4 regions of the Streptomyces sp. NPDC090108 genome follow, and region 2 is predicted to be linked to each of the others. Evidence: riboswitches for the same ligand, from Rfam matches in the RefSeq annotation. Region 2 holds a riboswitch; each other region holds the start of a gene.

Region 1 (4,204 bases), on a different contig from region 2:
AGGCGGCGCTCCTCCTCCAGCTCCTTGGTCTGGTTGAGGGAGCGCATGTGCGGGAAGACGCCGTCCTCCATGCCGGTCAGGAAGACGACCGGGAACTCCAGGCCCTTGGCGGTGTGCAGGGTCATCAGGGTGATGACGCCGTCGCCGTCCTCATCGTCGGGGATCTGGTCGGAGTCGGCGACCAGGGCCACCTTCTCCAGGAAGTCCGAGAGCGTGCCCTGTTCCTCGCTCTCCTCGCGCTCCTGCTCGAACTCCAGCGCGACGGCGGCGAGTTCCTGGAGGTTCTCGATGCGGGTCTCGTCCTGCGGGTCGGTGGACGCCTGCAACTCGGCCAGGTAGCCGGTGCGTTCGAGGACGGCTTCGAGGACGGTGGCGGGTCCGGCGCCGGACTCCACGATCGTGCGCAGGTCCTCCATCAGCGTGTTGAACCGCTTGACCGCGTTGGTGGAGCGCGCGGCCATGCCGTACGCCTCGTCGACGCGCTTCAGCGCCTGCGGGAAGCTGATCCTCTCGCGCTGGGAGAGGGCGTCGATCATCGCCTCGGCGCGCTCGCCGATGCCCCGCTTGGGGACGTTGAGGATGCGGCGCAGCGGGACCGAGTCCTCGGGGTTGGCGAGGACACGCAGGTAGGCCAGGACGTCCCGGACCTCCTTGCGCTCATAGAAGCGGACACCGCCGACGACCTTGTAGGGCAGGCCGACGCGGATGAAGACCTCTTCGAAGACACGGGACTGGGCGTTGGTGCGGTAGAAGACGGCGACGTCCCCGGCCTTCGCGTCGCCCGCGTCCGTGAGGCGGTCTATCTCGTCGGCCACGAACTGGGCCTCGTCGTGCTCGGTGTCGGCGACGTAGCCGGTGATGCCCGCGCCCTGTCCGGCGTTGGTCCACAGGTTCTTGGGGCGGCGGGACTCGTTGCGCTCGATGACCGCGTTGGCGGCGGTGAGGATGGTCTGCGTGGAGCGGTAGTTCTGCTCCAGCAGGATCGTCGTCGCGTTCGGGTAGTCCTCCTCGAACTGAAGGATGTTGCGGATGGTCGCGCCGCGGAAGGCGTAGATCGACTGGTCCGCGTCACCCACGACGCACAGCTCGGCGGGCGGGAGGTCCGCCTCGGCGTGCGGCATCCCGTTGTCCCCGGCGGCGGGCACGCCGGAGCCGACCAGTTCGCGCACGAGGGCGTACTGGGCGTGGTTGGTGTCCTGGTACTCGTCGACCAGGACGTGGCGGAAGCGGCGGCGGTAGTGCTCGGCGACGTCCGGGAAGGCGCGCAGCAGGTTGACCGTGGTCATGATCAGGTCGTCGAAGTCGAGCGCGTTGGCCTCGCGCAGGCGCGACTGGTAGAGCGCGTAGGCCTGGGCGAGGGTCTTCTCGAAGCCGTCGGCGGCCTGGGTGGCGAAGTCCTCCTCGTCGATCAGCTCGTTCTTCAGGTTGCTGATCTTGGCGCTGAAGGCCTTCGGAGGGAAGCGCTTGGGGTCGAGGTCCAGGTCGCGGCAGACCAGGGCCATCAGGCGCTTGCTGTCGGCGGCGTCGTAGATCGAGAACGACGAGGTGAAGCCGAGCCGCTTCGACTCGCGCCGCAGGATGCGCACGCACGCGCTGTGGAAGGTCATGACCCACATGGCGTTCGCGCGCGGCCCGACGAGCTGCTCGACGCGCTCCTTCATCTCGCCCGCGGCCTTGTTGGTGAAGGTGATCGCGAGGATCTGCCCCGGGTGCACATGCCGCTCGCCCAGCAGGTGGGCGATGCGGTGGGTGAGCACACGGGTCTTGCCCGAGCCGGCGCCGGCGACGATGAGCAGGGGCGAGCCGGCGTGGACGACCGCCGCACGCTGGTTCTCGTTCAGCCCGTCGAGGAGGGCCGCCGCGTCGAGCGCGGGGCGCGGGGCGCCGTCGCGGTAGTGGGCGTCCCGGTCCGGCGGCAGGTCGAACTTCCCGCCGAACAGATCGTCCGGAAGCGGCTCCGGAGCGTGATCGTCCTCGGGCGGCGGCGGGAGTTCCTCGTCGCGGCCGCGAGGGGCCTGGAGGTCCGCCAGGAAGCTGTCGTCAAAGAGGCTGCTCATCGCTCTACGAGTCTAGGGCGCCGCACCGACAACCGGCCGCCACCCCGGGAACATGGCCGGTTCCGCGCAGAGTTGATCAACCCGCCGCGCGGGCCCGCGTACCCCTCACCCTGCGGAATCATCCCGTCACGAGCATGTGATCTCGCCCTCAGGTCACGAAAATGTATCGGACATATGGCACAGCAACCTTCACACGAGACACACGAGTTGGCTAAGTTGCGAGCAGGCCGCACGACCCCTTCCGGCGAACGTCGCCGGGCCGCGCGGCCTCCGCCGAGTCCCGTACGCCCCGCAGGGCAGCCGGAGCCGGGGACCCACACCGATCTGGGGTGAATCGGCCCACATCCCGCTGGGAGAAGGCCGTAGGGCAACCCTTCCGAACCACCCGCCCGAACCCGACAGCTAACCCGGTAGGCGGCACGTTGGAAGGAGTCGCCTCCCTTGGCGTCGCACCGCAAGCCGCACCCCGCGGGCACGAACGGAACCGGTCTCCGTGCCCCCGCCCTCGCCACCGCGGCACTCACCTCCGTGGCCGTCCTGTCCCAGACGGCCGAGCCCGCCGCGGCCGCCGCCGACGGCAGGCCGAGCGCGGAGGAGATCGAGAGGAAGATCGACGACTTCTACCGCAGGGCGGAGTCGGCGTCCGAACGCCAGGAGGACGGCAAGGACCGGCCCGCCCGGGAGCGCGGCGGACGGGAGTGGGGCGCCAGGCAGCGCGCCCGGACCGACTCCCCGCAGCAGGAGAGCCCCGCGGCGCAGGAGAGCCCGCAGGACCACCCCCAGGACTACTTCCACCAGAGCCGCCTCATGGACCGGCTGGCCTCCACCGTGCGCAAGCGGCAGGAGAACGCGCGGAACACGCCGGCGCCGCAGGCATCACAGGTGCCTCAGGCATCGCAGGTGCCTCAGATGTCTCAGGCGCCTCAGGTGTCCCAGGCTCTGTACGCACCGCATCCTGCTCCCGGCACGCCGGCCGTCCAGGAGCCGCACGCCGGCCCGGCCGCAGCGGCGGCGACCGCACAGGTGAACGCGCCGATGGCGCCTCCGGCGGCGGCTCCGGCGGCCGCTCCCGTCGTGGAGACGGCGGCCCCGTCCGCGTACGACCCGAGCGCCGCCAAGAACGCCGTCCAGCGCAAGCTCCTCTCCGCGCGCGGGCTGCTCAGCGGGTTCACGGCCGCCGGCCCGGAGCAGGCGCCCCCCACCGCATGGCAGGACAGCGCCCAGGAGCCCGCCGCTCAACCCGCCGCCGTCGCCGCAGCCGTACCCCCCGCCGTCGCGCCCGCGTCCGCGTGGACCAAGGCGGAGAAGGCGGTCGCGTTCGCGCGCGCCCAGATCGGCAAGCCGTACGTCTGGGGTGCGAGCGGGCCCGGCTCGTACGACTGCTCCGGTCTCACCCAGGCCGCCTGGAAGGCCGCGGGCGTCACCATCCCGCGCGGCCTGCACGAACAGGCCGCCGCGGGCACTCCGGTCCCCGTCGCCGACGCCCGCGCGGGCGATCTGGTCTTCCTCCACGACGACGGCAGCCACGTGGGGCTCTGCCTGGGGGACGGGATGATGATCCACGCCCCGCGTCCGGGCGAGTACGTCCAGGAGGCCCCGGTCCGGTACGACCCCGGCACGGTCGTCCACAGCGTCGTACGCCCGGCCTGACCGGCCTGACCGGCGTGGCCGTCGGCCGTGCCGGCACCGGCCTGCACGGCCGGGCCGGCACGGGCCCGCGCTACGTCACGTCCACAGCACGGCGATGAAGATGTTGGCCACGGTCAGCGCGCCGACCAGCCCGAAGAGGCGCTTGTCGACCTGTTCGTCGTCGCGCTTCACGTAGACCAGCCCGAGGATCACGATCAGCAGGGCGAGCTTCACGCCGATCTTGATGGAGTTGACGTGGTGCCCCTGGGCCTCGTTGAGGCCGACCAGGATCACGCCCGTGACCAGCATGGTGAACGCGCCGTGCAGCATTCCCGGGACGAAGCGGGCCGTGCCCCGGCCCATCGCCTTCATCTGGGTGAGGAAGCCGCCGAGCAGCGCGGCGATGCCGATGATGTGCAGGCCGACGAAGAGATGGATGAGTACGTCCATGACTCCGGAGCCTAGTCAGATATGTGCGCTCCGCCCGTCATCGGCCCCCCGACACCACACCGGTGGAC
Region 2 (4,204 bases):
CCTGACCGTCCTGCGCTCCCACCGCCCCGGCCAGCAGGTCGTGGCCGTCGAGGTGCTGCTGGACGCCCCCCTGGACGCCGAACCGGCCGGCCTGGACGGCGTCGGCACGATCATGGCGCGGGCCTTCTCCGAGGGCACCGACAAGCACTCCGCCGAGGAGTTCGCCGCCGAACTGGAACGGGCCGGCGCCACGCTCGACGCGCACGCCGACCACCCCGGTGTCCGGCTCAGCCTGGAGGTCCCGGCCTCCCGCCTGGCCAAGGGCCTGGCCCTGCTCGCCGACGCCCTGCGCGCGCCCGCCTTCGCCGAGAGCGAGGTCGAGCGGCTGGTCCGCAACCGCCTGGACGAGATCCCGCACGAGCTGGCGAACCCCTCCCGCCGGGCCGCCAAGGAGCTCTCCAAGGAGCTGTTCCCGGCGACCTCGCGCATGTCCCGCCCCCGCCAGGGCACCGAGGACACCGTCGAGAAGATCGACGCCGCGGCCGTACGCGCCTTCTACGACCGCCACGTGCGCCCCTCGACGGCCACCGTGGTCGTCGTCGGTGACCTCGACGGCAGCGATCTGGACGCCCTGCTCGCCGACACCCTGGGCGCCTGGACCGGCACCCCGGGCACGCCCCGGCCCGTGCCGTCGGTGACCGCCGACGACACCGGCCGTGTCGTCATCGTCGACCGGCCCGGAGCCGTCCAGACGCAGCTGCTCATCGGCCGCGTCGGCGCCGACCGGCACGACCGCGTGTGGCCCGCGCAGGTGCTCGGCACCTACTGCCTCGGCGGCACCCTCACCTCCCGCCTGGACCGCGTCCTGCGCGAGGAGAAGGGCTACACCTACGGCGTGCGCGCCTTCGGGCAGGTCCTGCGCTCCGCGCCCGCCACCCCCGACGGCGCTCCCGGCATCGCGATGCTCGCCATCAGCGGTTCCGTCGACACGCCCAACACCGGCCCCGCGCTCGACGACCTGTGGAAGGTGCTGCGGACGCTGGCCGCGGAGGGCCTGACGGACGCCGAGAGGGACGTCGCCGTGCAGAACCTCGTCGGTGTCGCGCCGCTGAAGTACGAGACCGCCGCCGCCGTCGCGAGCACGTTCGCGGACCAGGTCGAGCAGCACCTGCCCGACGACTTCCAGGCCGAGCTGTACCGTCGGCTCGCCGCCACCGGCACGGTCGAGGCGACCGCCGCGGTCGTCAACGCCTTCCCGGAGAACCGCCTGGTGACCGTCCTCGTCGGCGACGCGGCCGAGATCAAGGAGCCCGTCGAGGCGCTCGGCATCGGCGAAGTCACGGTGGTGGCCGCCGAGTAGAGGCGGGAGAACGGCCGCGCCCGGCCGGCCGCCGGCGAACAGCCGTACGGCGCACACGTGCGAGTGTGGGGATCTGAGGACCGACGGGTCGTCAGGTCCCCACGCCGTTCCCGGGGCCCCGCCGGCTCGGGCTCCCCCTCACCCCCAGATGTCCGGATTGGTACGGGTGTTGCCCGTCTGCCCTGTGGGATGCGCTACAAAAGCCCGGATCCGTTTGAGGATCCCGAGCCGCCCCCTTTAGCGTCATCCGGGCTGTTCGTCAGGCACCACGCCGCGCCCGCGGCACCGGACAGCCATCGCCGAGTCCCCGTACGGCGCGAGCCAGGGGAGCCGGGGACCCAACCACGTCCCTGGGGTGAATCGGATGCCCGCGCGCGAGCGAGGGTGCCCGTAGGAGACCTTCCTGCTCCGAACCCGTCAGCTAACCCGGTAGGCGAGAGGGAAGGAAAGGACCAGCCACTCCATGGCGTTCATGTGCGCCACCGGGAAGCATCGCAAGCCCGGCCGGGTCAAGCGCACCACCGCTCACGCGGCCGGCATCGCGGCCCTCACCACCACCGGTGTCGTCGGCACCCTCGCGGCGTCCCCGGCCCTCGCCGCGGAGAACTCCGTCGAGCGGACCGGCCTCACCCCGGTGATCACCGTCAACGACACCCTCGCCGCGGAGATCGACGCGCAGGCGGACGCCCAGAAGGCCGCGGCCGACAAGAAGGCGGCCGCGGAGAAGGCCGCGAAGGAGCGCGAGGCCGAGGCCCGCGCCGCCCGCGAGGCCGAGCGCAAGCGCCTGAACGCCTTCGTCCTCCCGATCTCCGGCTCGTACGTCTCCACGGGCTACAAGACCGGCGGCTCCCTGTGGTCCTCCGGTTCGCACACCGGCATCGACTTCCACGCCGCGAGCGGCACGACCGTCCACGCGGCCGGCGCCGGCACGGTCGTCTCCACCGGCTGGGGCGGCGCCTACGGCAACCAGATCGTGATCCGGATGGCCGACGGCATGTACACCCAGTACGGCCACCTGTCGTCCATCGGGGTCACCCCGGGACAGCGGGTCACCCCGGGCGAGCGGATCGGCCTGTCCGGCGCGACCGGCAACGTCACCGGCCCGCACCTGCACTTCGAGGCCCGTACGACGCCGGAGTACGGCTCGGACGTGGACCCCGTCGCCTACCTCCGAGAGCACGGCCTGGACGTCTGACGACGCCCGCGCGACTCCCGTACGGCCCCCGCCCTCCCCGCCCGCTTCCCGCGGGTCCCGCGGCGGTTTCCGTACGGCGTTCCGAGGCCCCGGCCCGTCCGGCCGGGGCTTTCGCCGTTCTGTGAACGGCTTCCGCACCTTCCGCGCCCGCTGTCCAAAAAATATCCCTGGAATCCGGTCCGCCGTCGGAAATTCCGGCTCATTGCCATAGAGTCACGGAACAACGCGTCCATCGTCGACGTTTCCCGGGGATCGAGACGGAGGTCGGGCATGCGAATTCCCGCACATTCGGTGTGCACGGCGATCCGGGACGACATCGTCTCCGGTGTCCACGAGCGCGGCAGCCGGCTGACCGAGGAGGTCATCGCCCGCCGCTACGGCGTCTCCCGCGTCCCGGTCCGCGAGGCCCTGCGCACCCTGGAGGCGGAGGGCTTCGTGGTGACCCGGCGGCATGCGGGCGCCTGTGTGGCCGAGCCGACCGAACAGGAGGCCGCCGACCTGCTGGAGATGCGCCTGCTGCTGGAGCCGCTCGGTGCCGCCCGGGCCGCCCAGCGGCGCACCGAGGCCCATCTGAAGGTGCTCCGCGGCCTGGTCAGGCTGGGTCAGGAGCGGGCGCGCCGGGGCAGCAGCGAGGATCTGCGCTCGCTGGGCGGCTGGTTCCACGTCACGCTCGCCCAGGCCTGTGGCAGCCACTCGCTGACCTCGGTGCTCACTCAGCTGCGGCACAAGATCGCCTGGATGTACGTGGTGGAGGCGCCGCTCAGCCCCGTGGAGTCCTGGACGGAGCACGGCGCCATCGTGGACGCGGTGGCGCGCGGCGACAGCGAGCGCGCACGGGCGCTCACGGCGCTGCACACCGAGCGGGCGACCCTCGCGCACCGCCTCCGCTTCCCCGCGAACGGCGACCGCGCGGAGCGTGTGAGGAACCCGCAACATCCCGTAAACATGCCGAGTCTCCGGAATTAACACGCGAGCCGTATACAAAAGGGAGGCGTTCGGAGCGGCATTTCCGACGCCTGATTCCGTGTGCCGTGAATTCCTCCGGACGGGTCCGGGAAACGCGGAAGCCGCGCCCCCTCGAAAAGGGTGACGCGGCTTCCAGAAGCCACTCGGAACCGGCCTCGTCCGGAAATCCGGAATCGGCCAGGAATCGGCCTGGAACCGAGGCCGTCGCGAGGCCCGGGACCGAGACGCCCCGGTCTCCGGGAGCGGCCCGGAGCTCAGACCGTCTCGGGCAGTTCCTCCAGGCCCTCGGCGACCAGTTTGGCCAGCCGGTCCAGGGCGGCGTCCGCGCCCTCGGCCTCGGAGGTGAGGACGATCTCCTCGCCTCCCTGGGCACCCAGGCCCAGAACGGCCAGCATGGAGGCCGCGTTGACCGGCGTGCCGCCGGTCCTGGCGATCGTGACCGGGACGCCTGAGGCCGTGGCGGCCCGGACGAAGATGGAAGCGGGGCGGGCGTGAAGGCCCTCGGCCCAGCCGACGTTGACGCGGCGCTCAGCCATGTGATGCTGCCCTTCAGTCACAGGGTTGTCTAGACCAGATTTCCATATCGTGCAGCGCGCCGGAGGCGGTCACCCACCCCGCCCCGGCGTGTCGTCGGACCGCGGCCTCGGCCCGAGCGTGTCTTCCATGGTCCCTCATGAAGCGTTCCGTGATGTTGTCGTGGGCGAGCCGTAACCTGGGGCCCATGCAGACCTCGGCGGACCGGC
Region 3 (4,204 bases), on a different contig from region 2:
CCGTGGTTTCCATCTCACCAAATCCGGCGCCGGGAATCGTCAGACCTCGGAGGCAACTGCGCGTACACCTGCGGTATGACGCCGGAGGGCGGTGCCTCCACCCGACCCGTAGGGGTCGTGCGGGGACACCGCCCTCATGTCTGTCCGGCGGAGCGGACGGCGCGCGACCCGGCGCTCCGGGTGGCGGGCTGTCCGACGGGGTGCTAGCCGGCCCGGTGGACCACCGCGTCGCACAGTTCGAGCAGCGCGGCCTTGGCGCTGCACTCGCGCAGCGGGGCCAGCGCGGCGCGGGCCTCCTCCGCGTACCGGATGGTGTCCCGGCGGGCCTGCTCCAGCGCGGGGTGCGCGCGCAGCGCGGTCAGCGCCTCCGCGTGCCGGGCGTCGTCGCTGAGGTCGGAGTCGAGCAGCTCGCACAGCGCGATGTCCTCGGGCAGGCCGAGACGCGCGGCCCGCTCGCGCAGCCGGAGGACCGGCAGCGTCGGGATGCCCTCGCGCAGGTCGGTGCCCGGGGTCTTGCCGGACTCGTGGGAGTCGGAGGCGATGTCCAGGAAGTCGTCGGCGAGCTGGAAGGCGACGCCGAGCCGCTCCCCGTACTGGGTGAGCACGTCGACGACCGTCTCGTCGGCGCCGGACATCATCGCGCCGAACCGGCAGGAGACGGCCACCAGCGAGCCCGTCTTGCCCGCGAGCACGTCCAGGTAGTGCTCGACCGGGTCGCGGCCGTCCATCGGACCCGCGGTCTCCAGTATCTGACCGGTGACCAGCCGCTCGAAGGCGAGGGCCTGGACGCGTACGGCCTCGGGGCCGAGGTCGGCCAGTATCTGCGTGGCGCGGGCGAAGAGGAAGTCGCCGGTGAGGACCGCGACGGAGTTGCCCCAGCGGGAGTTGGCGCTGTCGACGCCGCGGCGCACGGCCGCCTCGTCCATGACGTCGTCGTGGTACAGCGTGGCCAGGTGGGTCAGCTCCACGACGACGGCCGACGGCACGATGCGCGGCGCGTGCTTGTCGCCGAACTGCGCGGCGAGCAGCACGAGCAGGGGCCGGAACCGCTTGCCGCCGGCCCGCACGAGATGCTGGGAGGCTCCCGTGATGAACGGGACCTCGCTCTTGGTGGCCTCGAGCAGGCCTTCTTCGACAGCCGCCAGTCCGACCTGGACATCGGCCTCCAGAGCCTGGTCCCGCACGCTCAGCCCGAACGGCCCGGTGACGGTCACGAGGAGTCTCCTGTCTGCAGGTGTCTGCTGGCGCTCATGCGGTTTGTCGATAGGTCGCTGCCACCACTCGAGTCAGCGTATCCGGTCCTCTTTCGATCACCGATAGCACCCACCGGTCCAGCCCGGGAGGTATCGGATCACAACCGGCGTGTTCGCGATCAGGTAATAAGAACGGACATTTATCGACTTAACGGGAAGATGCACCCACCGTCGCACCTCCACACACGCCAACGAAGGGCGCCACCCCAGAGGTTCCGCCCGGAAGGGGACCGACACCCCCGAATGGCCCCAAACAGACTTAATCCACCTAATCCCCCTTGTCTGTTTTTGCGCATTTTGACACTTCGTGAGTTGGGTCACGCGCCCCCACCCGGCGAGCCGCCCCCGCGAGCCCCTCGTCCACGCCGGTGGCACCTTGCCCGCCCGGCCAGTTGAGGGTTGGCGATCGCAAAGGATCAAGTGCCTCAATTGGTACAGATCAAGGTCAACTGGCACGTTGTGTGATTCCGACACTTGTTCCGGACATGTGCTCTCGCATACGTTCCGGGCCGTCGGGCGAACGCCGAATCCTGCCGCGCCCGGCATCACCCACCGATGAAGCATTCGTACGGCAGGAGCGGGGGAACCAGGTAAGTCCGCCGGGACGGACGGCACATGCCGTACGGACCGGCTCGGGGTGAAGCCACGCCTCTCCCAGCGCCCGACGGGCCTGGGGGAATCACCGGGCGTGGCCGGGCACCTCCCCGCCCGAACCCGACAGCTCACCTCGCAGGCGGCGGAGAGGAACGTCCCCATGCCTGCTGCCGCTCAGCCCCGCCGTGCCCGTACGGCCCGTATCGCCCGCACCCTCGCCGTCGCCGGCACCGGTGCCGCCGCCCTCGCGCTGACCCTCCTGGGCACCACCAGCGCCTCCGCCGCCACCCCCGCGGCCGCCACCACGCCGGCCACCACCCCGGCCGGTTACCCGAACAACCTGGACGGCTGGATCCGCGAGTCGCTCGCGATCATGGCCCAGAAGGGCATCCCGGGCACCTACGACGGCATCCACCGCAACATCATGCGCGAGTCCTCGGGCAACCCCCTCGCCATCAACCTCTGGGACTCCAACGCGGTCAAGGGCACCCCGTCCAAGGGCCTGCTCCAGGTCATCGACCCGACCTTCCGCGCCTACCACGTGGCCGGCACCTCGTTCGACCCCTACGACCCGGTCGCGAACATCACCGCCGCGTGCAACTACGCCGCCGCGCGCTACGGCTCGATCGACAACGTCTTCGGCGCGTACTGAGCCGTCCGCGAGGACGGGTGAACGAAGGGGTGCCCCTCGGATCCAGCCGGTGGATCCGAGGGGCACCCCTTCGCGTCGTCCCGGCGCGGGGTGCCGCTCAGAGGACGGTGGCGCGGAAGCCGAAGACGCGCTCCAGCACCACCGCGATGCCGTCGTCCTCGTTCGAGAGGGTGACCTCGTCCGCCACCGCCTTCAGCTGAGGGTGCGCGTCGGCCATGGCGACGCCGCGGGCCGCCCAGTCGAACATCGGGATGTCGTTGGGCATGTCGCCGAAGGCCAGGGTGCCGGCCCGGCCGAGGCCGAGGTGCTCGGCGGCCATGGCCAGACCGGTCGCCTTGGTGATCCCGCACGGCTGGAGCTCGACCGTCCCGGGTCCCGACATGGTGACCGTCGCCAGCGAGCCGACGACCGAGCGGGCCGCCGCCGCCAACTCGTCGTCGGACAGCGTGGGATGGCGCAGCAGGACCTTGCTGATGGGCTCGCACCAGAGGTCGTCGCGGCGGCCGACCCGCACGGCGGGCAGGGTCGGGTGCGGCATCCGGTAGCCCGGCTCGATCAGCGTGAGGCCGTCCACACCGTCCTGGTCGACGGCCACGTGCACCTGCCCCACCTCGGCCTCGATCTTGCCGAGCGCCGTCTCGGCCAGGTCCCGGTCCAGGCGCACCGACCACAGCAGACGGCCGGCGCCCGCGTCGTACACCTGCGCGCCCTGCCCGCAGACGGCGAGCCCGGTGCAGCCGAGCAGGTCCAGCAGCGGCCGTACCCGCGGGGCCGGGCGGCCCGTGACCACCAGATGGCGGGCGCCGGCCCGCGACGCCTGTTCGAGCGCGTCGAGCGACCGGTCGGAGACGGTGTCGTCGCCGCGCAGCAGCGTCCCGTCCAAATCGGTGGCGATCAGTGAGTACGGGAGAGGTGCGGCCATGATCAGAGAATACGGACCGCGCGACTCCCCGACTCACCCTGCTGCACGGGCACTTGTGCGCCGGGGGATGCCGGGCGAGGCTCGCGGGGTACCCGCCCGCGGCGCGCGCCACGTCCCCCGGCCGGCGGCCCCGGCTACTTCGGGGCCGGGCCGGTGCTGCCGCGGCGGTTGGTGCGCCACAGCTGGTACAGATGCTGCGCGCCCGGACGCACGAAGCGGGCGAGCATGGTGAGGAACGGCATCGGGTCGTCGCCCGCGAGCCAGGCCAGCTCGGTCCCGCTCGCCCGGGCCGGCGCGTGCGGCGTCGTGTAGCCGCTGCGGCGGTAGGCGAGGAGGGCGGGCAGGTCGATGTTCTCCACGACGTAGCGGTGGCCGGAGCGCTGCTCGCCCTCCGGAACCGGGCGGCCGGTGAGGTTCAGGTGCATGGCGCGTACGACGTCCACGCCCGACCCGCTCTCGAAGAGCCGGAACTGGGCGCCCATGCGCGGGTTGAAGTCGAGGAGTTTGTACTGTCCGTCGCGCCGGTCGAAGCGCAGGTCGAGGTCGACGATGCCGCTGAAGCCGATCTCCTTGATGAAGCGCGCGGCGAGATCGGCGAGTTCCGGGTTGTCGACGACGTACGCGTTCGCCGTCATGCCCGCGTGCGGGGGCCAGGAGCGGACCTTGACGCCGGTGAAGAGGGCGAGCGGGCTGGAGTCCGCGTCGAAGCAGGCGTGCACGATCCAGTCCTCCGCCTCCTCCCTCGGCAGGTACTCCTGGAGGATCACTCCGGGCTGCTCGCCC
Region 4 (4,204 bases), on a different contig from region 2:
AGCCCCGCCGACTTCGACCGGGTGGACGAGGTGCGGGCCTCGGTCGACGCCATCCTGATCGGCGCCGGGACCATCCGCGCCGACAACCCCAGGCTCCTCGTCAACGACCCGGCGCGCCGCGCGGCCCGGGTCGCCGGGGGCGGGCCGGAGTACCCGCTGAAGGTCACGGTCACCGCCACCGGCGACCTCGACCCCGCCGCCCACTTCTGGCACACCGGCGGCGAGAAGCTCGTCTGCACCACCGACCGGGGCGCCGGGCGGGCCGCCGGACTCCTCGGCGCGACCGCCGACGTCGTCTCCCTCGGCGCCGCCCTCGACTGGCGCGCCCTGCTGGAGCACCTGCACGACGTCCGGGGCGTACGGCGCCTCATGGTGGAGGGCGGCGGCACCGTGCACACCCAGCTCCTCCAGCAGGGCCTCGCCGACGAGCTCCAGCTGGTGGTCGCCCCGCTGTTCGTCGGCGATGAGCAGGCCCCGCGTCTGTTCGGGCCGGGGGCCTACCAGGCCGGACGGCTGAGGCTGACCGACAGCCGCCGGATCGAGGACGTCGTCCTCATGCGGTACGAGCCCACCGCGCCCGGCACCGGCCCGCTGCCCGCCGCCGCCGACCGGCACTGGCTGCGCACCGCCTGCGAGCTGGCCGCCCTGTGCCCCCCGTCGGACACGGCCTTCAGCGTCGGCGCGGTGGTGGTCGCCGCCGACGGGACCGAGCTGGCGCGCGGCCACTCGCGCGAGGGCGGCGACCCCGTCGCCCACGCCGAGGAGGCGGCTCTCGCCAAGGTCGGCCCCGCCGATCCGCGGCTGGCCGGTGCCACCGTCTACAGCAGCCTGGAGCCCTGCTCCCGCCGCGCCTCCCGGCCCGCCCCGTGCGCGGAGCTGATCCTGCGGTCCGGCGTGCGCCGGGTGGTCACGGCCTGGCGCGAGCCGGACACCTTCGTTGCGTCGGCCGACGGCGCCGGCGTCCTGGCGGACGCGGGCGCGGACGTCGTCCTGCTGCCGGAGTACGAGGCTCTGGCGAAGGCGCCGAACGCGCACCTGGCGGGCTGAGGGGCCCGGGCCCCGCGCGCCGGGGCCCGCCCGCACACCCTCCGCTCCGGCCGCCGGGAAGGCCTCCGGAGCGGAGCGACCCACGTCACCCGGAACGGATGTGCATCGCACCCCGAACATGACGTATGCTTGAGACACAACGACGCGGGGTGGAGCAGCTCGGTAGCTCGCTGGGCTCATAACCCAGAGGTCGCAGGTTCAAATCCTGTCCCCGCTACTGAAGACTCAGGGCCGGAATCCGGAAACGGATTCCGGCCCTGAGTCTTTTCCGTTCCCCGTGCGGTTCCGCCGCATTTCCCGTATCACCCTCGGTGAGCGCGCGAAAGCCATCCGCGTTCCCCCTGAGTCACCATCAAAACCCGTGTGACTCCTGATGGCCGGTCAACTCGCCCCTTTTTCGGCGCTCCTGGGGGCTTACGTCCACTGCGTATGGCCTTAACGATCAAGTGGAACGGCTTGGAATCCGGTACGCGGGTCTATTAACGTTCGATAACGCAGCGCGGTCGTCCCAGCCGTCAACCGAGGCGGCGCCGTGCGCATGTGCCGAATCCCGTGAGGGAACCGGGGAACCACCACCCTGGGGTGAATCACGCGAATACCTACGTGAACCGCATCAGTTCCACGCATAGGTATACGCGCGTAGGAGACCTTCCTGCTCCGAACCCGTCAGCTAACCCGGTAGGCGGAGGAAGGAAAGGAGCGCGCCCGCGTGGCGTCCAACCCCCCTGCCCCGGAAGCCCCGTTCATACCGGCCCAGCGTGACCCCGAGACCTTCGGCTACGGCGGTCCGCGCGTCGACGAGGGCCCCTGGGAGGAGTGGAACCCCACCGAGGAGTCCGTCTCCCCGGTGCGCGGCCGGCACCGCGTCGCCAAGCAGCGCGGGGGCGGACTCGCCCGCAGCTCCACCGTCCTCGGTGTCGGTGTCATCGCCGCCGTCGGCGCGGGCGGCATGGCCAGCGCCAACACCGGCAAGCCGCCGGTCTCCCTCTCCGTGCCGGACCTGTCCGTGTCGTCCGTCGGATCCCTCTTCGACGGCGGCTCCTCCGACACCCACCAGGCCGAGACCGCCTCGCTGAGCCAGGTCGGCGCCTCCTCGGACAGCAGCGGCCAGGACGGCGACGCGGGCGAGGCCCTGCGCAGCCGGATCATGGCCCAGGCCGAGAAGCAGCAGAGCAAGGCCGACATCCGGGCCACCGCGGCCGCCGTCGCCGCCGCCGAGAAGCAGAGCGCCGACGCGGCGGCCAAGGCGGAGAAGGAGGCCGCGGCCAAGGCGGTCACCGCCAAGGCGGACGCCGAGGCCGACGCGAAGAAGCAGGCCGAGGCGGAGCGCCTGGCGAAGCTGGCCAAGCAGTTCGCCCTGCCGGTCCCGTCGTACACGATCACCTCGACCTTCGGCGAGGCCGGTTCGATGTGGTCCTCCGGCTACCACACGGGCCTCGACTTCGCCGCGCCCACCGGCACCCTGGTCAAGGCCATCCAAAGCGGCACCGTCACGCAGGCCGGCTGGGCGGGCGCCTATGGCTACCGCACCGTCCTGACCCTCGACGACGGCACCGAGCTGTGGTTCTGCCACCAGTCCTCGCTGAACGTCTCCGTCGGCCAGAAGGTCAGCACCGGCGAGGTCATCGGCCGCGTCGGCGCCACCGGCAACGTCACCGGCCCGCACCTGCACCTGGAGGTCCACCCCGGGGGCCAGGCGACCGGCATCGACCCGATGGCGTGGCTGCGGGGCAACGGGCTGAACCCCTGACCCGCGCCGCACCGGCACCCGGCCCGGCCCCGTCCGTCACCCGACAGGACGGGGCCGGGCCTTTTCCGCGCGCACCGCGACCCGCGTGACACCGAGGGATCCGCACGGACCCCACCCGTCACCACCGTCCCACGGGCCCCTGGCTTCACACCTTCTTCCCGGGAACCAGGAATGGGTGGTGCCGGAGGGACCGTTGAGAAGGAACATGACTGCTTCTCTGCGCAAGCTCGGCTCCTCCGACCTCGAGGTCTTCCCCCTGGCCCTCGGCGGCAACGTCTTCGGCTGGACCGCCGACGAGGCGACCTCCTTCGCCGTCCTCGACGCCTACGCCGCTGCGGGCGGCAACTTCGTCGACACCGCCGACAGCTACTCGGCGTGGGCCGAGGGCAACACCGGCGGCGAGTCGGAGACGATCCTCGGCAGGTGGCTGGCCTCCCGCGGCAACCGCGACCGGATCGTCGTCGCCACCAAGGTCAGCCAGCACCCCGAGTACAAGGGTCTGTCCGCGGCCAACATCAAGGCCGCCGCCGACGCGTCCCTGCGCCGTCTGGGCACCGACCACATCGATCTCTACTACACCCACTTCGACCAGCCCGAGATTCCGGTCGAGGAGATCATCAGCGCTCTCGACGAACTGGTGAAGGCGGGCAAGGTCCGGCACATCGCCGCCTCCAACATCGGCCCCGAGCGTCTCCAGGAATCGCTGGACTTCTCCGACCGCGAGGGCCTCGCCCGCTACGTCGCCCTCCAGCCCCACTACAACCTGGTCTCCCGCGACACCTACGAGGGCCCGCTGCAGGACCTCGCCCTGCGCGAGGGGCTGTCCGCCGTCCCCTACTTCTCCCTGGCCTCCGGGTTCCTCACCGGCAAGTACCGCCCCGGTACGACGGTCGACAGCGCCCGCGCCGGCTCGGCCGCCAAGCACCTGGAGTCCGCGCGCGGCCGGCAGGTCCTCACCGCCCTGGACGAGATCGCCGCCGACCGCCAGGTCCCGGCCGCCACGGTCGCCCTGGCCTGGCTCGCCGCCCAGCCGACGGTCACCGCGCCCATCGCCTCGGCCCGTACGGCCGACCAGCTCCCGGCCCTGCTCGGCATGGCCGGGCTGCGCCTCACCGACGCGGAACTGGCCCGGCTGACCGACGCGTCGGCCTGACCCGGATCCGGGAGCCCCGCGCGGCTACGACCGGTACGGGTTGAACGCGGGATCGGGCGCGGCCGGGTAGCCGTACCCCGCCGGGTAGCCGTACCCCTGCGCCGGCATCGGACCCTGTCCCGGCATCGGGCCCTGCGGCGGTACGAGTCCCGGTCCCGGCACGGGCCCCGGGAACGGTCCCTGTGCGGGCCCCGGGAACGGTCCCTGTGCGGGCCCCGGGAACGGTCCCTGCGCGGGCATCGGTCCCGGCCCGT

Evidence for each region. Region 2 has a riboswitch for cyclic di-AMP ahead of ACIPRD_RS15730 (M23 family metallopeptidase). Riboswitches for the same ligand answer to the same signal wherever they lie in the genome.
Region 1: linked by a shared signal. The riboswitch ahead of ACIPRD_RS04055 (C40 family peptidase) and the one ahead of ACIPRD_RS15730 (M23 family metallopeptidase) in region 2 are both predicted to bind cyclic di-AMP.
Region 3: linked by a shared signal. The riboswitch ahead of ACIPRD_RS04880 (transglycosylase SLT domain-containing protein) and the one ahead of ACIPRD_RS15730 (M23 family metallopeptidase) in region 2 are both predicted to bind cyclic di-AMP.
Region 4: linked by a shared signal. The riboswitch ahead of ACIPRD_RS28255 (M23 family metallopeptidase) and the one ahead of ACIPRD_RS15730 (M23 family metallopeptidase) in region 2 are both predicted to bind cyclic di-AMP.

The regions. Positions count from the first base shown of each region.
Region 1 covers NZ_JBIVDQ010000001.1:925,963-930,166, forward strand. Annotated here, with positions in the region: gene pcrA (DNA helicase PcrA) at 1-2,057, opposite strand, end outside; cyclic di-AMP (ydaO/yuaA leader) riboswitch at 2,319-2,491, shown strand; gene ACIPRD_RS04055 (C40 family peptidase) at 2,499-3,707, shown strand; gene ACIPRD_RS04060 (hypothetical protein) at 3,783-4,136, opposite strand.
Region 2 covers NZ_JBIVDQ010000004.1:143,132-147,335, forward strand. Annotated here, with positions in the region: gene ACIPRD_RS15725 (pitrilysin family protein) at 1-1,300, shown strand, start outside; cyclic di-AMP (ydaO/yuaA leader) riboswitch at 1,588-1,751, shown strand; gene ACIPRD_RS15730 (M23 family metallopeptidase) at 1,764-2,495, shown strand; gene ACIPRD_RS15735 (GntR family transcriptional regulator) at 2,766-3,461, shown strand; gene ACIPRD_RS15740 (HPr family phosphocarrier protein) at 3,716-3,997, opposite strand; gene ACIPRD_RS15745 (GNAT family N-acetyltransferase) at 4,183-4,204, shown strand, end outside.
Region 3 covers NZ_JBIVDQ010000001.1:1,097,588-1,101,791, forward strand. Annotated here, with positions in the region: gene ACIPRD_RS04875 (polyprenyl synthetase family protein) at 204-1,214, opposite strand; cyclic di-AMP (ydaO/yuaA leader) riboswitch at 1,765-2,004, shown strand; gene ACIPRD_RS04880 (transglycosylase SLT domain-containing protein) at 2,008-2,499, shown strand; gene ACIPRD_RS04885 (HAD family hydrolase) at 2,597-3,421, opposite strand; gene ACIPRD_RS04890 (ATP-grasp domain-containing protein) at 3,556-4,204, opposite strand, start outside.
Region 4 covers NZ_JBIVDQ010000009.1:17,751-21,954, reverse strand. Annotated here, with positions in the region: gene ACIPRD_RS28265 (dihydrofolate reductase family protein) at 1-1,047, shown strand, start outside; tRNA gene ACIPRD_RS28260 (tRNA-Met) at 1,191-1,264, shown strand; cyclic di-AMP (ydaO/yuaA leader) riboswitch at 1,579-1,749, shown strand; gene ACIPRD_RS28255 (M23 family metallopeptidase) at 1,757-2,797, shown strand; gene ACIPRD_RS28250 (aldo/keto reductase) at 3,003-3,950, shown strand; gene ACIPRD_RS28245 (PrsW family intramembrane metalloprotease) at 3,975-4,204, opposite strand, start outside.